One region of the Dryocola baronae genome, then DNA from elsewhere that is predicted to be linked to it. Evidence: predicted binding sites of a transcription regulator. Region 1 holds the regulator's gene; each other region holds the start of a gene.
What was found. The regulator PurR, encoded in region 1, represses purine synthesis genes. The targets are predictions, from matches to a motif close to CANGCAAACGTTTGCNTG.

Region 1 (5,805 bases):
TCGCAGCCGCCAACCAGCTCGCCGTCAACCCACAGCTGCGGGAAGGTCGGCCAGTTTGCGTATTTTGGCAGCTCTGCGCGAATATCAGGGTTTTGCAGGATGTCCACGTAGGCAAAACGCTCGCCGCATGCGGAAAGCGCCTGTACCGCCTGGGCGGAGAAACCGCAGCTAGGCAGCTTCGGGGAGCCTTTCATATAGAGAAGAATCGGGTTCTCTGTGATCTGGCGCTGGATTTTTTCGATTGTGCTCATTGTCTTGCTTCCTCAAACCTTTTTACGGCAGTAGCCTGCCATTGTAGCGAGTTGCGCCCCCACCAGAAAACACCAAAATTTGCAGGGTTATTTCCGACCGCATGGGGAATGCTAAACATGTTTTAAGAATAACACTTTTCCCAGGTACGCCAATCTGCAAAATGCCCAATACTCGATCAATAAATCGCCTTCTAAGCCTATAATTGGTTAAATTTTTTGCGCACGGTAACGAAACCCGGCCTCGATACAAAAAGGTTATTAACTTTAATGCGGTATATGCATTAGAATCGGCGGGTTTCGAAAAATCATACGCAGGCATGATGGTCTTCATCGTGCCTTCATTTATCAGGGGATTGTCGAGTGGCGCGGATAACAAAAATCTCTATCACGCTCTGTGCTCTGCTATTTACCTTGCCTTATACACCTTTGACTCACGCGTCTGAGCACGCGCGGCCTGTTGCTGCTCACAAAGCCCACGCGGCGAAGAGCACGGCAAAAGCGAGCAAAGGAAAAGAAAAAACCAGTTCCATCTCTACCAAGAAATCCACTAAGAAAGCAGCCGCTACGGAAAAGAAGAAAACAGCGAAAACTACGCCAGCCGTTAAAAGCAAAACCCTCGCAAAAAACTCCAGTAAAAAATCTTCTTTAAAAACCGCTAAGCCTGCTAAAACCTCAGCCATCGCTTCAACCAAACAGTGCACCAAAGCGCGCAAAGGCCACAAAGCCAAATGCGTGACGGTGAAAGGCGATAAAAATCTGACGATTGCCCAGGCCCACAAGGTCCGCGTGCAGAAAGCGCAGAAAACGGCGATGAACAAACTGATGGGCCAGATAGGCAAACCGTACCGCTGGGGTGGCACCTCGCCTCGCACCGGGTTCGACTGCAGCGGTCTGGTTTATTACGCGTATAAAGACCTGGTTAAGTTCCGCATTCCGCGCACCGCCAATGAAATGTACCACCTGCGCGATGCCGCATCGGTTAACCGTGGCGAACTGGAAAGCGGCGATCTGGTCTTCTTCCGCACCCAGGGGCGCGGCACAGCCGATCACGTTGGCGTTTACGTCGGCAACGGCAAGTTCATCCAGTCCCCGCGCAGCGGTCGCGACATCCAGATTACCTCGCTTAGCGAAGACTACTGGCAGCGCCACTATGTCGGCGCGAAACGCGTCATGACGCCAAAAACCATTCGTTAATCCCTCCCCCTGCCCTTCAACGGGCAGGGTTTCTTCTCCTTTTGCTTATCCTTTCAATTTGTTACCCTAAAGCCACACTAAATGTGGTTATTTAGCTGTGTTCAAAATAATAAGGAGTTTGCAATGTCGTTCGAATTACCTGCATTACCGTATGCGAAAGATGCACTGGTTCCCCATATCTCCGCAGAAACGCTGGAATACCATTACGGCAAACATCATCAAACCTACGTCACTAACCTGAACAATCTGGTGAAGGGCAGCGCGTTTGAGGGTAAATCACTGGAAGAGATCGTGCGCACTTCTGAAGGCGGCGTGTTCAATAACGCAGCGCAGGTGTGGAACCACACGTTTTACTGGAACTGCCTGGCACCCAACGCGGGCGGCGAACCAACGGGCGTTGTGCTGGACGCCATCAACGCTTCATTTGGCAGCTTTGCGGAATTTAAACAGCAGTTTACCGACGCAGCAGTGAAGAACTTCGGCGCGGGATGGACCTGGCTTGTGAAGCGCCCGGACAACAGCCTGGCTATCGTTTCGACCTCAAACGCGGGCACGCCGCTTACAACCGACGCGAAGCCGCTGCTGACGGTAGACGTGTGGGAACATGCTTATTACATCGATTACCGCAACGCCCGCCCTAACTATCTTGAGCATTTCTGGGCGCTGGTGAACTGGGAATTTGTAGCGAAAAACCTGGCGGCTTAAGAGTCGGTGGTTTTTGGTGGATGGCGCTAGCGCTTATTCACCCTACTAAATGCCAAATCTGTAGGTCGAATAAACGAAGTGCCATCCGACATAATGATTATTCGCCCCACCGTTCATCGGCCTTCCGTAGGTCGGATAAGCGCAGCGCCATCCGACAAAAAACAAAAAATTAAGGCCGCAAACGCGGCCTCTTTAAATCAGTGCAGAACGGCGGTTAAGGCACCTGCAACAATCAGGCTCAGAACGATAACCGTGGTGATGACGGAAAATTTCAGATCGGTGCTCATCGTTAATCTCCTTTTAATACCCTACAAACGGTGTGTAGCGTGATTTTCCCACAATCAGCGGCAAAAATCCTCCTGGATTTATGATGATATTGGTTTTCCCTCTTCCACTTTGAGAAAAGATAAGCCAAAATCCCTCGCTAATTTACTGCGTACAATCAATTCAACGCCCTCCTCCCGTTTTATGTCGCCTTCCCGACATGCCGCAGCCCAAAAGTTGCCCAGGAGTTAGCGAACGCAAACGTTTAACAGACGAATTATCAGGAGTTTACGATATGGCCTGGAGTGACATCTAATGGCGACAATCAAGGACGTGGCGAAACGCGCAAACGTTTCCACTACAACCGTGTCACATGTTATTAACAAAACCCGTTTTGTGGCGGAAGAAACGCGCAACGCGGTCTGGGCGGCTATCAAAGAATTACACTATTCGCCGAGCGCCGTTGCGCGCAGCCTGAAAGTTAATCACACCAAAACGATTGGCCTGCTTGCCACCTCCAGCGAAGCACCCTATTTCGCCGAAATCATTGAAGCGGTGGAAAACAGCTGCTTTGAAAAGGGCTACACCCTGATTCTTGGCAACGCGCACAACAACTTCGAAAAGCAGCGCGCCTACCTGTCGATGATGGCGCAAAAGCGCGTCGACGGCCTGCTGGTGATGTGCTCAGAATACCCGGATACCCTGCTGACCATGCTTGAAGAGTATCGCCATATTCCGATGGTGGTCATGGACTGGGGCGAAGCGCGCGCGGACTTCACCGACTCCGTGGTTGATAACGCCTTCCACGGCGGCTATTTGGCCGGGCGTTATCTTATCGAACGCGGCCACCGTGAAATCGGCGCCATTCCCGGGCAGATGGAACGTAATACCGGCGGCGGCCGCCATGCTGGCTTTATGAAGGCGCTGGAAGAGGCGAAAATCGCCATTCCGGAAAATTGGATAGTCCAGGGCGATTTCGAGCCGGAATCCGGCTACCGCGCCATGCAGCAGATCCTCGGCCAGTCCCATCGCCCTACCGCCGTCTTCTGCGGCGGCGATATTATGGCCATGGGCGCGATTTGTGCAGCGGACGAAATGGGCCTGCGCGTGCCGCAGGATATCTCAATTATCGGCTATGACAACGTGCGCAACGCCCGCTATTTCTCCCCGGCGCTGACCACCATTCATCAGCCAAAAGAGACGCTGGGCGAAACGGCCTTCAACATGCTGCTTGACCGCATAGTGAATAAACGCGAAGAGTCGCAGATGATTGAAGTTCATCCTCGCCTGATTGAGCGCCGTTCCGTAGCGGACGGGCCGTTCCGCGACTACCGCCGTTAATCCTCCGTCCGAGCCTGAAGTCCCGCTTCAGGCTCCCTTAACCACTCCTGATTCATCGTCTCGCTATCCCCCAGATAATCTAGCAGCCAGCTCAGTGCCGGAGAGGCGTCATTTTGCCGCCAGGTCAGGCAGCAGGCCGCGTCCGGAAACGGGTTCTCCAGCGCCAGCTCTCGCCACGCGCCGCTGACAAGCCAGGGTCTGGCGATATGCGACGGCACCATGCCGATACACAGCCCCGCGCTCAGGCAGTCCGATCCTGACTCCCAGTCCGGCACCACGACGCGATGCTGGTTGTCCAGCAGCCAGGTGATGCGTTTTGGCAACGAGCGGGAGGTATCCTCCAGTACCAGCGAAGGCCACGAACGCAGCTCCTCGTCGCTCAGCGCGCCCTCACGCTGCGCCAGCGGGTGTTCCGCTGCCACCACGCAGCGCCAGCTCAGCGCGCCCATATCGCGAAACGCGTACCGTCCACCCACCGGAATGGCCTGTGTTGCGCCAATCGCGACCTCTACCCGCCCGTCGGCCAGCGCGTCCCACACGCCGTTGAACACCTCCTGAAAAACGCGCAGTTCGATATCAGGGAAGTGGCGATAGAAATCCAGCACCAGCTGGCGCGTGCGCTCGGGCTTGACGATATTATCGACGGCGATAGCCAGGTGCCCGCGCCATCCGTTAGCGATCTGCTGGCACTGTTGCCGCGTCGTCATCATTTTTTTGATAACAGAACGTCCTTCCTTTAAAAAGAAGGCCCCGGCGGGCGTAAGCTCAACGTCCCTGTGGCGGCGCTCAAACAGCGGAACGGCCAGCCAGTCCTCGAGCTGCCGCACCGTATAGCTGATGGCAGAAGGGACACGGTGCAGCTCCTGCGCCGCGCCGCTAAAACTGCCGTTACGCGCCACGGCGTCTATGACTTCCAGCGAATATTCTGACCACATATTTCTGCCTGCAAATTTTTTGAACGCAATCTACAAATATTAGCGTTTCACAAGCCGGTTTGCACTCCGTACACTCTCGCCGCTATTAACCTGCAAATAACTCAAGAGAAAATTATGCAACCATCAAAAGGATTTCTTATCTGGTTGGCCGGGCTGAGCGTGCTGGGGTTCCTCGCCACCGATATGTATCTGCCAGCCTTTGCCGCTATCCAGCAGGATCTGAACACCGAAGCCTCCGCCGTCAGCGCAAGCCTGAGCCTGTTCCTGGCGGGCTTCGCCTTCGCGCAGCTGATGTGGGGACCGATGTCCGATCGCTTCGGGCGTAAACCGGTTCTGCTGATTGGTTTAGGTATTTTCGCCGTAAGCTGCATCGGCATGCTGTGGGTCGAAAGCGCAACCGCGCTGCTCGTGCTGCGCTTTATTCAGGCGGTGGGCGTATGTTCCGCGGCCGTTAGCTGGCAGGCACTGGTGACCGACTACTATCCGGCAAGCCGTGCTAACCGCATCTTCGCCACGATTATGCCGCTGGTCGGGCTTTCCCCGGCGCTGGCTCCGCTGCTGGGCAGTTGGATCCTCAACCACTTCGAATGGCAGGCTATTTTCGCCACCCTGTTCGCCATCACCCTGCTGCTGATGATCCCAACGCTGCGCCTTAAGCCGCGCACCCAGCATCATCCGCAGACCGATGAAAACCGCGTGAGCTTCCTTTCCCTGCTGCGCTCGCGCGTTTATAGCGGCAACGTGCTGGTTTACGCCGCCTGTTCCGCGAGCTTCTTCGCATGGCTTACCGGTTCGCCGTTCATCCTTAACGCCATGGGCTACAGCCCGGCAGCGATTGGCCTGAGCTATATGCCGCAGACCGTCGCCTTCCTGATTGGCGGCTACGGCTGCCGCAGCGCGCTGCAAAAATGGCAGGGCAAGCAGATGCTGCCGTGGCTGCTGGCGCTCTACACGCTGAGCGTTTTCGCCACCTGGGCCGTTGCCGTCAGCGGCCACGCTAACCTGACGCTGCTGCTTATTCCGTTCTGCATCATGGCGATGGCGAACGGTGCGATTTACCCGATCGTGGTTGCCAGCGCCCTGCTGCCGTTTCCGCAGGCCACGGGCAAGGCCGC
Region 2 (5,805 bases), 1.4 Mb from region 1:
CGGGCATGGAGCGTTTAAATTCATCGCGGGCGGCGAAGAAGGCCGCGTGCGGGCCACCGTAGCCCATCGGCACGCCGAAGCGCTGGGCGGAACCAAACACAATGTCGGCGCCCTGCTTGCCCGGCGCGGTCAGCAGCACCAGCGACATAAAGTCGGCGGCAACGCTCACCACGATTTTGCGCTGTTTGAGTTCCTGAATCAGCGCGCTGTAGTCGTGGACTTCGCCGGTGGTGCCGACCTGTTGCAGGAGCACGCCGAACACGTCCTGATGGTCCAGCACCTTGTCCGCGTCATCAACAATCACGTCGAAGCCGAAGGTTTCCGCACGGGTGCGCACCACGTCCAGCGTCTGCGGGTGAATGTCCGCCGCCACGAAGAAGCGGTTGGCGTTTTTCAGTTTGCTGACGCGTTTCGCCATCGCCATTGCTTCGGCGGCGGCGGTGGCTTCGTCCAGCAGGGATGCGGAGGCGATGTCCAGACCGGTCAGGTCAAGCGTCACCTGCTGGAAGTTCAGCAGCGCTTCAAGACGGCCCTGGGATACTTCCGGCTGGTAAGGCGTGTACGCGGTGTACCAGCCTGGGTTTTCGAGCATGTTTCGCAGGATCACCGGCGGCGTTTGTACCGCGGTGTAGCCCATCCCAATGTAGGTTTTGAAGCGTTTGTTGCGACCGGCAATGGCCTTCAGCTCGGCAAGAGCGGCGAATTCAGTGGCCGCCTCGCCCACCTGCGGCGGCTGCGCGAGCTGGATGTCTGCCGGTACAATCGTGGAAATCAGTTCGTTTAACGAACGCGCGCCGACGGTTTCCAGCATTTCGTGCTGCTGCCCGGCGGACGGGCCGATGTGGCGGTCAATAAACGCTTCGTGGTTTTCAAGGCTACGTAAGGACTGGGTCATGAGCGGGGATCCTGAAACATGCGGAACTTTAGCGGTGGATGGCGCTTCGCTTATCCACCCGACAAAACATGGCCTGGGCGAGCAGGCATTGGCCCCTCGCCCGTTGGGTCATTACTCGTTTTCTAACAGGGCTTCGTACGCGGCCGCGTCCAGCAGGCTGTCCAGTTCGGATTCGTCGCTGGCTTTGATTTTGAAGATCCAGCCGCCGGCGTACGGCTCGCTGTTGACCAGCTCCGGGTTGCCTTCCAGCTCGTTATTAACGGCGATGATTTCACCGCTGATTGGCGCATAGATGTCGGAGGCGGCCTTTACGGATTCCGCTACGGCGCAGTCGTCGCCGGTGCTTACCGTGGAGCCGACTTCCGGCAGGTCGACAAAGACCATGTCGCCCAGCAGCTCCTGCGCGTGCTCGGTGATGCCCACGGTGTAGGAGCCGTCGGCTTCTTTACGCAGCCATTCGTGTTCTTTGCTGTATTTCAGTTCATTTGGCACATTGCTCATTATTATTACCCTCAATCAAAATTTACTGGGCGACGGGTTTGCCGGCGCGAACAAAAATAGGTTTAGTCACTTTTACCGGCATTTCACGGTTGCGGATCTGCACGATGGCGGTGTCGCCAATGCCAGCCGGAACGCGCGCCAGAGCAATGCTGTAGCCAAGCGTTGGCGAGAAAGTGCCGCTGGTGATCTTACCTTCACAGGCGTTGCCGGATTCGTCGGTAAAACGAACGGGCAGCTCATTACGTAATACGCCTTTCTCGGTCATGATCAAGCCAACCAGTTTTTCGGTGCCTTTTGCACGCTGCGCTTCGAGGGCTTCACGACCGATGAAGTCGCGGTCCGCTGGCTCCCAGGCAATCGTCCAGCCCATGTTGGCCGCCAGCGGTGAAACGCCTTCGTCCATTTCCTGGCCGTAAAGGTTCATGCCCGCTTCCAGACGCAGCGTGTCGCGCGCGCCCAGGCCACAAGGCTTAACGCCCACCTCAACGAGATGCGCCCAGAACTCTGCGGCCTTCTCGTTTGGCATGGCAATCTCAAAACCCGCTTCGCCGGTGTAGCCGGTGGTCGCGATGAATAAATCACCCGCCTGCACGCCGAAGAACGGCTTCATGCCCGCAACGGCGTCACGCTGTTCGTCGGTGAATAGCTTCGCCGCTTTGGCCTGGGCTGTTGGCCCTTGCACGGCAATCAGCGAAAGGTCGTCGCGTACCGTGACCTCAACCGCGAACGGCTCGGCGTGCTGGTTGATCCACTCAAGGTCTTTTTCGCGAGTCGCGGAGTTAACCACCAGGCGGAAATAGTCTTCGCTGAGGAAATAGATAATCAGGTCGTCGATGACGCCGCCGGAGGCGTTGAGCATGCCGGTATAGAGAGCCTTGCCAGGCTGGGTCAGTTTGGCAACGTCGTTGGCGACCAGGTAGCGCAGGAATTCGCGGGTGCGGCTGCCGTGTAAATCGACAATCGTCATGTGGGAAACATCGAACATGCCCGCGTCGGTGCGTACCGCGTGATGTTCGTCAATCTGCGAGCCGTAATGCAGCGGCATCATCCAGCCGTGGAAGTCCACCATGCGCGCGCCGCAGAGATTGTGCTGTTCAAACAAAGGGGTCTGTTGAGCCATCTTGTCCTCTTTAACCTTCAGGTTACAGCGCGGTTTTACACGCCGTTTTCCGTCAGACGAAACCCGGCATCGCCACCGTTTCTGATAGCGACGCAAACGTTACCTTTGGTTTGAACTTACCACTGAAATGCCGCGTAAACCATAAGGGGAAACCGGTCATTCCATTAGCTTATGACCAAAACAGACCAAGGGGCACGCAGAGTATTCGACTGCAAAAATGCGAAGCGGTACGCATAATTCGGAAGTGTTAAGCGCAGAATTTAGAGTTAGCTAACATTTACGACCATTTCAGAAACAAATTCACTACATCAATAAAAACATGACATTAATAAAAGTAATCCGAAATTTGGCGTGAGATTAGAATATTTCAAATGAGGAGCGGGGTTCCCTTCCCGAGTATCGGAAAGGGAAATGTGACGGGGTTATCATTTCAATACTCTGAATAATTCATGTTGCAGGTAGGTGGTAAGCGAGTGCAGCCAACACCCCTGCAACTTGAAGTATGACGAGTATTTAGCGTAGCCAGGACGGCAGATCTTGTAGCCCCATCGCCTGGCGAACCAGCTGCGGTTTTACACCCGGCAGCGTGTCCGCGAGCTTCAGGCCCACGTCGCGCAACAGTTTTTTAGCCGGATTGCTGCCAGCGAACAGATCGCGGAAGCCCTGCATGCTTGCCAGCATGACCGCCGCGCTGTGCTTGCGGCTGCGTTCATAGCGGCGCAGATACAGGTACTGGCCAATATCTTTGCCCTGACGATGCAGGCGACGGACTTCATCGATAAGTTCGGCGGCATCCATAAAGCCAAGGTTGACGCCCTGCCCGGCCAGCGGGTGAATGGTATGCGCCGCGTCGCCCACCAGCGCCATGCGATGGGCCGCAAAGCTGCGCGCGTAGCGCCCGGTCAGCGGAAAGACCTGTCGTTCGCTTGCCACGCTGCACAGGCCCAGACGCATATCAAAGGCCACCGAAAGCGCCTGGTTAAACGCATCGTCCGTGGCGTTGCGCATGCGTTCCGCTTCCTGCGGCGGCAGCGACCAGACAATCGAACACAGGTGCGGGTCGGCAAGCGGCAGGAAGGCCAGAATACCCTCGCCGTGGAAAGCCTGACGGGCAATCGCGTCGTGCGCCTGTTCGGTGCGGATAGTGGCGACCAGCGCGTGGTGACGATAGTCCCAGAAGGTGAGCGGAATATCGGCCTGCTTGCGCAGCCACGAGTTTGCGCCATCGGCCCCGACGACCAGCCGCGCGGTCAGCATCGCACCGTCTTTCAGGGTGATAAACGCTTCGTTTTCGCCCCACGCCACCTGCTGTAATTCAGCCGGAGCCATAAGCGTAATGTCCGGGCACTGTTCCGCCCGCTGCCACAGCGCATGGTGAATCACCGAATTTTCGATAATGTGCCCGAGGTGGCTGAAGCCGTAGGTTTTGTCGTCAAACGCGATGCGCCCGAAGCTGTCTTTTTCCCATACTTCCATGCCGTGATAGGCGCTGGCACGCCGGGCAACGATGTTCTGCCAGACGCCAAGGTGAGCCAGCAGCTTTTCACTGGCAGCGTTTATGGCCGAAACGCGCAGTGCCGGGGGCGCATCCTGAGCCTGCGGCTGGGGGAGATGGCTCTCCAGCACCGCTACGCGCAGACCGCTACCCTGCAGGCCACAGGCAACCGCCAGACCGACCATGCCACCACCAACAATCGCCACATCAACGCTTTGCAAATTGACTCTCCTTTAGCGCGCAACCCAACCGAGGGTGCGCTGTGCCAGCACGTCGCGTGCCGGAGTAAAATGTTCCATCGCCATCAGGCCAAGATTGCGCCCAACGACCAGCGGTGCCCAGCGGTTAGCAAAGAGCTGCACCAGACCGTCCGTGACGCCGATGGTCGCGGCTTTGTCCGCCGCCCGACGCTGTTGATATTCTGCCAGTACCGGATAGCTGCCCGGATCCTGTTCGGCCCGGTGCGCCGCCGCCAGCGATTCCGCAAGCGACATAACGTCGCGCAGCCCGAGGTTAAAGCCCTGGCCGGCAATCGGGTGCAGGGTCTGCGCCGCATTGCCGACCAGCGCCACGCGGTGCGAAATGAACTGCGAGGCGGTTGTCAGCGCTAACGGATAAATATTGCGCTTGCCCGCGTGGGTGATACGCCCAAGACGCCAGCCGAAGGCACGCTGCAGCTCGTTGCTGAACCGCTCGTCGCTCCAGCCTTCCACCTCTGCTTGCGCATCCTGCGGATGGCACCAGACCAGCGAGCAGCGCCCGTCGGACATCGGCAGCATCGCCAGCGGGCCGTGCTGGGTGAAGCGTTCGAACGCCCGACCGTTGTGCGGCAGCGCCGTGGTGACGTTGGCGATAACGGCTATTTGCTGATAATCCTCTTTTTGCCAGACGATCCCGCACTGCGCGGCCAGGCGCGAACGAGAGCCGTCTGCCGCGACCAGCAGCCTGCCGTCCAGAATCGTGCCGCTGTCAAGAGTGACGCTTACGCCCTCGGCCGAACGGGTAAACGAGGCTACGCGCTCGGGGCAATGCAGCGTCACGCCGGGCGCTTTACGCAGGAGGGCAAACAGGCGCTGCCCGACATCATGCAGCTCTACGACCTGCCCTAACGCGCCGATTTGATAGTCTTCCGCCTCGAGCGTCACGAATCCGGCATGGCCGCGATCGCTGACGTGAACGGAAGTAATCGCCGTCGCGCAGGATGATATCGCAGGCCAGACGCCGATATGGGTGAGCTGCTGGCAGGTGCCCTGCGCCAGTGCGATGGCGCGGGCGTCAAAGCCCGGATGCTGGGTGGAATCTGGCGCGGTCGCCTCGACCAGATGCACCGGCAGCTTGCCGCCGGTCATGTGTGAGATAGCCAGCGCAAGCGTTGCGCCGGTCATGCCGCCGCCGACGATGATCACGCTCATAGCTGACGCGCCGCCGCCATCAGGGCTTCGATTTCATCGGCGGATTTCACTACGCCTGCCGTCAGATTTTCGTTGCCGTCGGCGGTGATGAGGATGTCGTCTTCAATACGGATACCGATGCCGCGGTACTGCGCGGGCACGTCGGCATCCGGCGCGATATACAGGCCCGGCTCGACGGTGATAACCATGCCCGGCTCAAGCACGCGGGAACGGTCCTGCCCATAGGCACCGACGTCGTGAACGTCCAGCCCCAGCCAGTGGCTCAGGCCGTGCATAAAGAACGGACGGTGCGCGTTGTCGGCAATCAGCGGATCCACTTCGCCCTTCAGGATGCCAAGCTTCACAAGCTCGGTAACCATAATACGCACCACCTCGCCGGTGA
Region 3 (5,805 bases), 970 kb from region 1:
GCCCGCTTCCGTCAGGCGTTTCGCCCAGTGGATGTTGGCCTCTTCGTCAAAGCGCGCCTGCAGCTCAACCACCACCGTTACTTTCTTGCCGTTGTGCGCGGCGTGAATCATTGATTCGATGATGCGCGAGTCCTTCGCCACGCGGTAAATATTGATTTTGATGGCCAGCACGCTCGGGTCGAACGAGGCCTGGCGCAGCAGTTCCAGCACGTGCTCAAAGGTATGGTACGGATAGTAAAGCAGCACGTCGCGGTTGCGAATGGCGTCAAAGCCGTTGCGGAATTTGTCGAACCAGATATGACGCAGGCGCGGCAGCGGCTTGTTCACCAGGTTCGCCTTGCCGACGTTCGGGAAGTTAATAAAGTCTTTGAAGTTGTGGTAGCGACCGCCCGGAATAATCGAATCATAGTTAGTGATGGTCAGCTTATTGCGCAGCATCTCAACCATCGCATCGGGCATATCGCGCTGATAAACAAAGCGCACCGGCTCGGCGGTCAGGCGCTGTTTCAGGCTTGACGACATCAGCTCGAGCAGGCTGGATTCCATCTCTGTTACCAGGTCGTATTCCGCGTCGCGGGTCATTTTCATCGAATAGGCATTCAGCGCGTCGTAATCGAAGAAGCCCTTGAAAATGTCGTCCAGGCAGTAGCGCAGAATGTTGTCCAGCAGGATCATCGGCTTGCGGCGGCGCGGGGCTTCCGGCGGCAGGTTTACGAAGCGCGGGACTTTGTCAGACGGAATTTCCAGCAGGGCGTAGCGGGTATCGTCTCCGCGAATAATTTCCACCGCCAGGTAGGTGTAATCGTCTTTCAGGAACTGCACCAGATCGGTGTCGTGGTTGATCAGGATCGGTGTGATGTGCTGACGTAGGTAGTGTTTGAAGTAGTGGCGCAGCCAGTTTTGCTGGTTTTCAGAAAGCTGGCGTTCGTTAATCAGGAAGATCTGATTACGCGCCATTTCCAGCAGCAGATCGTTATACAGCCCGTCAAACTCCTGATCGGCCTTTAGCACGCGGGCCTGGATCTTATTCAGAAGATGGCGCGAGTTCGGCGCTGTTCCCTGTTCTTCGCTGATCAAAATACGCCGCTTAAGTTCGGCGAACCGCACCTTGTAGAACTCATCAAGGTTATTCGAATAGATGCCGAGAAAACGCATCCTCTCGATCAGCGGGTTGATTTTATCCGCCGCTTCCTGGAGCACACGTTCGTTAAAAGACAACCAGCTCAGTTCTTTTTCGATATACAGCTTATCCTGACCCATTAGCCCTCTCACTTGCGTTTTCGTGAACGTAAAATGCCGTCACGCTGGTCATTATGGCGAGCTTTGACGTGGATTGTCCAACAACGCCTCGCAAAGCGGGGCGTTTGAACGTTCCAGTAAGCAATTTTCGCCTGACGCAGGCATTAAAAAAGGGGCCGTAGCCCCTTAATATTACTCTTCGCAGGCATGCCCCTGCGGCGGCAATGCCTTGCCGTCAAGCCAGGCCGCGTTGCCGCGCATCTCTAAGCGGCCCTCCATAAACCAGCTGACGACCAGCGGATAAATAGCGTGTTCCTGATGCTGCACGCGGGCGGTAATGTCATTTTCGTCGTCGCCGTCGAACACCGGAATTTTCGCCTGCAGAATAACCGGCCCGCCGTCCAGTTCGTCGGTGACGAAATGAACAGAAGTTCCGTGCTCTTCATCACCGTTATCCAGAGCCTGGCGATGCGTGTGCAGGCCGGGATATTTAGGCAGCAGGGAAGGGTGGATGTTGATCAGGCGACCGGAATAGTGCGCGACAAATTCCGGGCTAAGGATACGCATATAACCGGCGAGCACCACCAAATCCGGGGCGTAGGCGTCGATTTCATGCATCAATTCACGGTCGAACGCCGCGCGGTCGGCAAACTGGCTGGCGGCGAGCGCATGTGCCGGGATGCCCGCCTCGCGTGCGCGCTCAAGGCCAAACGCGTCGGCCTTGTTGCTGAACACCGCGGCAAGGGTGCCGTTAATCTTTTTTTGTTGGCAGGCGTCGATAATCGCCTGAAGATTGCTTCCGTTACCGGAAACCAGCACCACAATGCGTTTCATCACTCAATAACCACGCGCTCATCGGAGTCAGAGGCTTTGATGATACCGATTTTCCAGGCGTTTTCACCTTTGGCCTGCAGCGAGGCAATCGCTTTGTCCGCTTCGGCCGCAGGCAGGGCAATCAGCATGCCCACGCCGCAGTTAAAGGTGCGGTACATTTCGTGGCTGCTGATGTTGCCGGCTTTTTGCAGCCAGTTGAACACAGCTGGCCACTGCCATGAAGACGCGTCAATAACGGCCTGTGTGTTATCCGGCAGCACGCGCGGGATGTTTTCCCAGAAGCCGCCGCCGGTCAGGTGGGCGATAGCGTGCACGTCCACTTCGCCAATCAGCTCAAGCAGCGGTTTGACATAAATGCGGGTCGGCTCTAACAGGTGATCTGCAAGCGGTTTGCCTTCAAGCTCGGTGGTCAGCGGGTCGGCACCGCTGACTTCCAGCACTTTACGCACCAGAGAGTAGCCGTTGGAATGCGGGCCGCTTGAGGCCAGAGCAATCAGCACGTCGCCGTCGGCCACTTTAGAACCGTCGATGATTTCTGATTTTTCGACCACGCCAACGCAGAAGCCCGCTACGTCGTAATCTTCGCCGTGGTACATGCCGGGCATTTCAGCGGTTTCGCCGCCGACCAGCGCACAGCCAGACTGTAGGCAGCCTTCGGCAATGCCGGTGATGACGCTTGATGCGGTGTCCACGTCCAGCTTGCCGGTCGCATAGTAATCAAGGAAGAACAGCGGCTCGGCGCCCTGAACAACCAAATCGTTAACGCACATGGCGACCAGGTCAATGCCGATTGTGTCGTGACGTTTTAAATCCATGGCCAGACGCAGCTTGGTGCCTACACCATCGGTGCCGGACACCAGCACGGGCTCGCGATATTTCTGAGGCAACGCGCACAGCGCACCGAAACCGCCCAGTCCACCCATCACTTCCGGGCGGCGGGTCTTTTTCACTACGCCTTTAATTCTGTCGACCAGAGCGTTACCAGCATCAATATCAACACCGGCATCTTTGTAGCTGAGAGAGGTTTTGTCGGTCATGGTTCAAGTTCCATCGGTTGGCCTGGAATAAAATCGCGGCAATTCTAACAGTGCAGGCAAACGTTTGCGAGCCTCTTGTTATGCGGTCAGAAATATTCTTGAGATATACTCATTCCAGTCTGGTTGATCTCGATCAAGCCCATTAGCGGTGGCTACGCTGCGAAAAAGCGGTATAATCCGGCGATTTTTTTTGTGGACGCCAACATCTCGGGGAGAAAGAGTTATGAAGATCGTGGAAGTGAAACACCCACTCGTCAAACACAAGCTGGGCCTGATGCGTGAGCAGGACATCAGTACCAAGCGCTTTCGTGAACTCGCCTCTGAGGTTGGCAGCCTGCTGACTTACGAAGCCACTGCGGATCTGGAAACGGAAAAGGTGACTATCGAAGGCTGGAATGGCCCGGTAGAAATCGACCAGATCAAAGGTAAGAAAATTACCGTGGTGCCTATTCTGCGTGCCGGTCTGGGCATGATGGAAGGCGTGCTGGAAAATGTACCAAGCGCGCGTATCAGCGTGGTGGGCGTCTACCGCAACGAAGAAACCCTGCAGCCTGTGCCTTACTTCCAGAAGCTGGTTTCTAACATCGAAGAGCGTATGGCGCTGGTCGTTGACCCGATGCTTGCCACCGGCGGCTCGATGATCGCCACTATCGACCTGCTGAAAAACGCGGGCTGCACCAGCATCAAGGTGCTGGTACTGGTTGCTGCACCGGAAGGTATCGCCGCGCTGGAGAAAGTCCACCCGGACGTTGAACTCTACACAGCTTCAATCGATCAGGGCCTCAACGAGCACGGATACATTATTCCAGGCCTCGGCGATGCCGGCGACAAAATATTTGGTACGAAATAAAAAAGCAGCCGACTTCGAAAGTCGGCTTTTTTTTGGTTTGTAAAACTCGTCGTTCGTTAAAACAATACTCAGAGGAAAACAACATGACCCGCCGTGCTATCGGGGTAAGTGAAAGACCACCGCTATTGCAAACGATTCCGTTAAGTTTGCAGCATCTGTTCGCCATGTTTGGTGCCACCGTTCTGGTGCCGATTCTGTTTCACATCAACCCGGCCACCGTTCTGCTGTTTAACGGTATCGGCACGCTGCTCTATCTCTTTATTTGTAAGGGTAAGATTCCTGCCTATCTCGGCTCGAGCTTTGCGTTTATTTCCCCGGTGCTGCTGCTTTTACCGCTGGGTTATGAAGTCGCGCTGGGCGGCTTTATCATGTGCGGCGTGCTGTTTTGCCTCGTGGCGCTGATTGTGAAAAAAGCGGGCACCGGCTGGCTGGACGTCATGTTCCCACCGGCGGCGATGGGGGCCATCGTTGCGGTTATCGGCCTTGAGCTGGCGGGCGTTGCGGCGAACATGGCGGGCCTGCTGCCTGCCGAAGGCGCTTCCCCGGACACTACCACCATCATTATTTCTCTCGTGACGCTTGCGGTGACCATCTTCGGCTCCGTGCTGTTCCGCGGCTTCCTGGCAATTATCCCGATTTTGATCGGCGTGCTGGCGGGCTATGCGCTGTCGTTTGCGATGGGCGTGGTGGACGTTACGCCAATCCGCGAAGCGCACTGGTTCGCGCTGCCAACCTTCTATACGCCGCGTTTCGAATGGTTTGCTATTTTCACCATTCTGCCCGCCGCGCTGGTGGTTATCGCCGAGCACGTTGGTCACCTGGTCGTTACGGCGAACATCGTGAAGAAAGACCTGCTTCGTGATCCAGGCCTGCACCGCTCAATGTTTGCCAACGGCATTTCGACAATTTTCTCTGGCTTCTTCGGCTCCACGCCGAACACCACCTACGGCGAAAACATCGGCGTGATGGCGATTACCCGCGTTTATTCCACCTGGGTTATCGGCGGTGCGGCAATCCTCGCCATTCTGCTCTCCTGCGTCGGCAAGCTGGCGGCGGCGATTCAGATTATCCCGGTGCCGGTGATGGGCGGCGTTTCCCTGCTGCTGTACGGCGTGATCGGCGCTTCCGGTATTCGCGTGCTGATCGAATCAAAAGTTGACTACAGCAAGGCGCAAAACCTGATCCTTACCTCGGTGATCCTGATCATCGGCGTCAGCGGCGCGAAAGTGCACATTGGCGCGGCCGAGCTGAAGGGCATGGCGTTGGCGACTATCGTTGGCGTAGGCCTGAGCTTAATCTTCAAATTAATCAGCATCCTGCGTCCGGAAGAAGTGGTGCTGGACGCGCCGGAAAACGAAGTTAAGTAGCCGTTTCAAGTCCTGCCGGGCGGCAAACCGCCCGGTTCTACAGCCCCCCAATTCTGTGGTAGACTCTTAGCGTTTTTCTGCCTGTTATGGTTGAGGTAATTCTGAATACGCCGGCACAGCTTTCACTGCCACTCTATTTGCCTGATGACGAAACGTTTGCCAGTTTCTGGCCGGGTGATAACCCTTCTTTGCTCGCCGCCCTGCAGTCCGTGCTCCGTCAGGATCACAGCGGGTACATCTATTTTTGGTCGCGAGAAGGAGGCGGGCGCAGCCATTTGCTGCACGCCGCCTGTGCGGAACTGTCGCAGCGAGGCGAGGCGGTCGGCTACGTACCGCTGGATAAACGCACCTGGTTTGTGCCCGAAGTGTTAGACGGCATGGAACAGCTTTCCCTGGTTTGCATCGATAATATCGAATGCGTCGCGGGGGACGAGCTGTGGGAAATGGCGATCTTTAATCTCTATAACCGCATCCTGGA
Region 4 (5,805 bases), 650 kb from region 1:
CATTTTGCCCGCCACATTTCTGTCGCAAATGGCGCACGCGCGCTTCCCGGACAGCGTTTTTGCGCAGTTCGTCTGGCCGATTTTTGGCGGTGCGGCGGTGATCGGTATCGGTCTCGGGATTGTCAGCCGCCGTTTGCTGCACAGCAATCAGCGCCTGGCGCTGGTGCTCTGGCTACAGGCGCTGGGCGTCTTTGCCTCCGACGCCATTCCCGGCATGACCGGGCTGGTGTTGGGCGCGCTCCTGGTCGGCGGCGGGTTCCTGTGCGCGGTGCAGCTTGCGTTACAGTACGGCCGGGAAATGGCACCGAAGCACACGCGCTACCTTGCCGGGCTGCTGACCACGGGTTACGCCGTCGGCCAATTAGTCGGGCCCGCGCTGTCGGCGCTGTCCACCGCGTTAACGCATCGGCTTGAGCCCGCGCTTTACGTTGCCGGGGTGGCATTACTTATCGGCGGCGGGCTGGTCTGGAAAAGGTATTGACGATTTCAATAATTATCCCCCGCACCACTGGATTATGCGGGCGCGCTCCCGCACAATAAGCGCACACTCTGCCCCACGTAGGGCAGGGGTTAGTTACACCTGCCGGAGAAAACAGCATGTCTACACTCAGTAAAGAAGCCGCTTTGGTTCACGAGGCTTTGGTTGCGCGCGGTCTGGAAACGCCGCTGCGTCCTCAGCTACGCGAGCTGGATAATGAAACCCGCAAACGCGAGATCGCCGGCCATATGTCGGAAATCATGCAGTTGCTGAATCTTGACCTGAGCGACGACAGCCTGATGGAAACGCCGCATCGCATCGCCAAGATGTACGTCGATGAGATCTTTTCCGGCCTGGATTACGCCAACTTCCCCAAAATCACCGTCATTGAAAACAAAATGAAGGTTGATGAGATGGTGACGGTGCGTGACATCACGCTCACCAGCACCTGCGAACACCATTTCGTCACCATCGACGGCAAAGCGACCGTAGCGTACATCCCGAAAGATACCGTGATTGGCCTGTCTAAAATCAACCGCATCGTGCAGTTTTTCGCCCAGCGCCCGCAGGTGCAGGAGCGCTTAACCCAGCAGATCCTGATTGCCCTGCAAACCCTGCTTGGCACCAACAATGTGGCGGTATCTATTGATGCGGTCCATTATTGTGTCAAGGCCCGTGGGGTGCAGGACGCGACCAGCGCCACGACGACCACGTCGCTCGGCGGATTATTCAAGTCCAGCCAGAACACACGCCAGGAATTCCTGCGCGCCGTCCGTCACAGCTAATCTCCGAACAGGCAGGAACCATGGACAGAAACGTCACGCTGGATTTCGTCCGTGGTGTCGCCATTCTTGGCATCCTGCTGCTCAATATCGTGGCCTTCGGTTTGCCGAAGGCGGCGTATATCAACCCCGCCTGGTCGGGGTCGGTTTCCGTAAGCGATGCCTGGACCTGGGCTACGCTCGACCTCTTCGCCCAGGTTAAATTCCTCACGCTTTTCGCTCTGCTGTTCGGCGCTGGCCTGCAAATGCTGTTACATCGCGGCAAACGCTGGATACAGTCGCGCCTCACGCTGCTGGTGCTCCTCGGGTTTATTCACGCTTTGCTGCTGTGGGACGGCGATATTCTGTTGGCCTATGGCCTCGTGGGGCTGGTCTGCTGGCGCATGATCCGCGATGCGCCGGGAACGCGGCAGCTCTTCAATACCGGCGCGCTGCTGTATCTCACCGGCGTGGGCGTGCTCGTACTGCTCGGGTTTATCTCCGGCGATACGCCGAATCGTTCCTGGGTGCCGGACGCCGCAAACCTGCAGTATGAACAGTGGTGGAAGGTGAACGGCGGCGCGGAAGCGATCAGCAACCGCGTCGATCTGCTTTCTTCTAACCTGCTGGCCCTGGGGGCGCAGTACGGCTGGCAGCTGGCGGGCATGATGCTGCTCGGTGCCGCGCTGATGCGCAGCGGCTGGCTGAAGGGCCAGTACAGCCTGCACAACTACCGCCGAACGGGCGCGTGGCTGGTGGCAATAGGCATGCTGATCAACCTGCCGGGCATTTACGCCCAGTGGCGCGTGGGCTTTGACTACCGCTGGTGCGGCTTTCTGCTCCAGGCACCCCGCGAGCTGAGCGCGCCGTTCCAGGCCATCGGCTATGCCGCGCTGGCGTTCGGCTACTGGCCGCAGCTCTCGAAGCTGCGCTTGGTGGCGGCCGTCACCTTCGTGGGGCGCATGGCGCTGTCGAACTATATTCTGCAAACGATTATCTGCACCACGCTATTCTTCCGCTTCAATTTATTCATGAAGTTTGACCGCTTAACGCTGCTGGCCTTTGTCCCAGCGGTGTGGGCGGTGAACATCGTCTTCTCGGTCATCTGGCTGCGCTATTTCCGCCAGGGGCCGCTCGAGTGGCTGTGGCGTCAATTGACCGCACGCGCCGCAGGGGTATCCCTCAAGCATTCAACAAGATAATGATATACATCACAAACGTTAACGAATTGTATGTAACCGTTTTCATGACTGTGATCGTCTTCACGTAAGCCCGCCCCCGACTCACCGCAAAATAGCCTCCTTGCTAAAAACAGGGTGCAGCTATGAGACCTACTCTTACACCGGCCTGGTGTCTTCTATGATCACCATCCGTGATGTTGCCCGTATCGCCGGCGTTTCCGTGGCGACGGTATCCCGCGTGCTCAACAACAGCGCGCTGGTCAGTGCTGAAACCCGTGAAAGCGTGATGCGCGCCGTCGCCGAGACAGGATATCGCCCTAACGCAAACGCGCAGGCGCTGGCCACTCAGGTCAGCGACACCATCGGCGTGGTGGTGATGGACGTGTCCGATCCCTTCTTTGGCGCGCTGGTAAAAGCGGTGGACGTTGTTGCGCAGCAGCACAACAAATACGTGCTGATCGGCAACAGCTACCATCAGGAAGAAAAAGAGCGCCACGCCATCGAAGTGCTGATCCGCCAGCGCTGCAACGCGCTTATCGTTCACGCCAAAGCCCTGAGCGACGCCGAGCTTGGCGAATTTCTCGAACATATTCCCGGCATGGTGCTGATCAACCGCATCGTGCCCGGCTACGCCCACCGCTGCGTCGGCCTTGATAACGTCAGCGGCGCGCTGATGGCGACGCGCATGCTGCTTAATCAGGGGCATCAGCGCATCGGCTATCTGGCCTCAAGCCACAGCATTGAAGATAACGACCAGCGCCGGGAAGGGTGGCTGCGCGCGCTGGGCGAGCAGGGGATTACGCCGCCGGAAAGCTGGATTGGCGTTGGGTCGCCGGACATGCAGGGCGGGGAAGCGGCGATGGTAGAGCTGCTGGGCCGCAATTTGCAGCTTAGCGCCGTGTTCTCCTACAACGACAGCATGGCGGCAGGCGCGCTTACTGCGTTGAAAGATAACGGGATTGTCGTGCCGCATCACGTCTCGGTTATCGGCTTTGACGACATTCCCATCGCCCGTTACACCGACCCACAGCTCACCACCGTGCGCTATCCGATTGTTTCAATGGCCCGCCTGGCCACCGAGCTGGCGTTACAGGGCGCGGCAGGAACGCTGGACGCTGACGCAACGCACTGTTTTATGCCGACTTTAGTCCGCCGTCATTCGGTCGCGCCGAAGCAAATTGTGGGGCCGATCACTCTCTGATTAAAGACTTAGATGTAACCGGTTTCAATCTGTGAGTAAATTCACAGTTAATTAACATTACGCTGTCTATGATGACAGCGTTTTATAGGCTGAAACTATATGTAACGGTGACTAATCAGTTTCACCACAGGTATCAGGCCAAAAACACCGCATAAAATGCAGTTCAGGATCGTTACAGAACACGGAAGAGTAATTATTTTAGGATAATTTTCGGCATTCAGTAACGTTTTCATAACATTGCTGCCCTGCCTTAATCTCAATAAGAACTACCCTGCAAAAAACCGGAGATACCATGAATAAGAAGGTTTTGACCCTGTCCGCTGTTATGTCTTGCATGTTGTTTGGCGCTGCTGCTCACGCCGCTGATACTCGTATCGGCGTGACGATCTACAAATACGACGACAACTTCATGTCCGTCGTGCGCAAGGCGATTGAAAAAGACGCTAAGGCGAGCCCGGACGTTGAGCTGTTGATGAACGACTCGCAGAACGACCAGTCCAAACAGAACGACCAGATTGACGTACTGCTGGCGAAAGGCGTGAAGGCGCTGGCGATCAACCTGGTTGACCCGGCTGCAGCAGGCACGGTTATCGAAAAAGCCCGTGGTCAGAACATCCCAATCGTGTTTTATAACAAAGAACCTTCGCGCAAGGCGCTGGATAGCTACGACAAGGCTTACTACGTCGGCACCGACTCCAAAGAGTCCGGCATTATCCAGGGCGACCTGATTGCGAAACACTGGGCGGCAAACCCGGCCTGGGATCTGAACAAAGACGGTCAGGTGCAGTTCGTGCTGCTGAAAGGCGAGCCGGGCCACCCGGATGCTGAAGCGCGCACCACTTACGTCATCAAAGAGCTGAACACTAAGGGCCTGAAAACCCAGCGGCTGCAGTTAGATACCGCCATGTGGGACACCGCTCAGGCGAAAGATAAGATGGACGCGTGGCTGTCCGGCCCGAACGCTAACAAAATCGAAGTGGTTATCGCCAACAACGATGCGATGGCAATGGGCGCGGTAGAAGCGCTGAAGGCGCACAACAAATCTTCTATTCCAGTCTTCGGCGTGGATGCCCTGCCGGAAGCGCTGGCGCTGGTGAAATCTGGCGCAATGGCCGGTACCGTGCTGAACGATGCTAACAACCAGGCAAAAGCCACCTTCGATCTGGCGAAAAACCTGGCCGCTGGCAAACCGGCGGCTGAAGGCACCAACTGGAAGATTGAGAACAAAATCGTTCGCGTTCCATACGTCGGCGTTGATAAAGACAACCTGGCGCAGTTCGAAGGCAAATAAGACAGACCGTTCTTGCCGGGCGCGCGGTGCGCCCGGCAGGCACCTTACGCTCAGTGACACTCTCGCAGCCAGGTATAACTATGGTCAGCAATCAGACATCTTCGCCTGAATACTTGTTGGAAATGACCAACATCAACAAGTCATTCCCCGGCGTTAAGGCACTGGATAACGTCAATTTAAAAGTACGTCCTCATTCCATTCACGCATTAATGGGGGAGAACGGCGCGGGTAAATCGACGTTATTAAAATGCCTTTTTGGGATCTACAGTAAAGATTCCGGCAGCATCCTTTTCCAGGGGCAGGAAGTAAACTTCACCAGCACTAAAGAGGCGCTGGAAAACGGTATTTCCATGGTGCACCAGGAATTAAACCTGGTATTACAGCGTACCGTGATGGACAACATGTGGCTGGGGCGTTATCCAACCAAAGGCGTGTTTGTCGATCAGGATAAAATGTATCGTGACACCAAAGAAATATTCGACGAGCTTGATATTAATATCGACCCACGCGCGCGTGTCGGTACGCTTTCCGTTTCGCAGATGCAGATGATTGAAATTGCCAAGGCTTTCTCCTATAACGCCAAAATCGTTATTATGGACGAGCCAACGTCATCGCTTACGGAAAAAGAAGTTTTCCACCTGTTTAGCATTATCCGCAAGCTAAAAGATCGCGGCTGCGGCATTGTTTATATCTCGCATAAAATGGAAGAAATCTTCCAGCTGTGCGATGAGATCACCATTTTGCGCGACGGGCAGTGGATTACCACCCAGCCGCTCGAAGGGCTGGACATGGATAAAATCATCTCCATGATGGTGGGCCGCTCGCTGAACCAGCGCTTCCCGGATAAATCCAACGTGCCGGGCGAAGTGATTCTGGAAGTGCGCAACCTTACC

Region 2: gcvT (glycine cleavage system aminomethyltransferase GcvT) is a predicted target of PurR. The motif match lies at 2,606-2,623, and genes of this name have one in related genera.
Region 3: purM (phosphoribosylformylglycinamidine cyclo-ligase) is a predicted target of PurR. The motif match lies at 3,164-3,181, and genes of this name have one in related genera.
Region 4: galS (HTH-type transcriptional regulator GalS) is a predicted target of PurR. The motif match lies at 2,471-2,488, and genes of this name have one in related genera.

The regions. Positions count from the first base shown of each region.
Region 1 covers NZ_JBINNY010000001.1:2,272,664-2,278,468, reverse strand. Annotated here, with positions in the region: gene ACSPHG_RS10740 (Grx4 family monothiol glutaredoxin) at 1-251, opposite strand, end outside; gene ACSPHG_RS10735 (C40 family peptidase) at 612-1,445, shown strand; gene sodB (superoxide dismutase [Fe]) at 1,569-2,150, shown strand; gene cydH (cytochrome bd-I oxidase subunit CydH) at 2,348-2,437, opposite strand; gene purR (HTH-type transcriptional repressor PurR) at 2,730-3,755, shown strand; gene punR (DNA-binding transcriptional activator PunR) at 3,752-4,690, opposite strand; gene punC (purine nucleoside transporter PunC) at 4,805-5,805, shown strand, end outside.
Region 2 covers NZ_JBINNY010000001.1:840,673-846,477, reverse strand. Annotated here, with positions in the region: gene gcvP (aminomethyl-transferring glycine dehydrogenase) at 1-895, opposite strand, end outside; gene gcvH (glycine cleavage system protein GcvH) at 1,007-1,396, opposite strand; gene gcvT (glycine cleavage system aminomethyltransferase GcvT) at 1,419-2,516, opposite strand; gene ubiI (FAD-dependent 2-octaprenylphenol hydroxylase) at 3,030-4,232, opposite strand; gene ubiH (2-octaprenyl-6-methoxyphenyl hydroxylase) at 4,245-5,423, opposite strand; gene pepP (Xaa-Pro aminopeptidase) at 5,420-5,805, opposite strand, start outside.
Region 3 covers NZ_JBINNY010000001.1:1,299,438-1,305,242, forward strand. Annotated here, with positions in the region: gene ppk1 (polyphosphate kinase 1) at 1-1,260, opposite strand, end outside; gene purN (phosphoribosylglycinamide formyltransferase) at 1,432-2,073, opposite strand; gene purM (phosphoribosylformylglycinamidine cyclo-ligase) at 2,073-3,110, opposite strand; gene upp (uracil phosphoribosyltransferase) at 3,334-3,960, shown strand; gene uraA (uracil permease) at 4,044-5,327, shown strand; gene ACSPHG_RS05965 (DnaA inactivator Hda) at 5,429-5,805, shown strand, end outside.
Region 4 covers NZ_JBINNY010000001.1:1,626,672-1,632,476, forward strand. Annotated here, with positions in the region: gene ACSPHG_RS07620 (YbfB/YjiJ family MFS transporter) at 1-481, shown strand, start outside; gene folE (GTP cyclohydrolase I FolE) at 598-1,263, shown strand; gene yeiB (DUF418 domain-containing protein YeiB) at 1,284-2,441, shown strand; gene galS (HTH-type transcriptional regulator GalS) at 2,599-3,621, shown strand; gene mglB (galactose/glucose ABC transporter substrate-binding protein MglB) at 3,914-4,912, shown strand; gene mglA (galactose/methyl galactoside ABC transporter ATP-binding protein MglA) at 4,993-5,805, shown strand, end outside.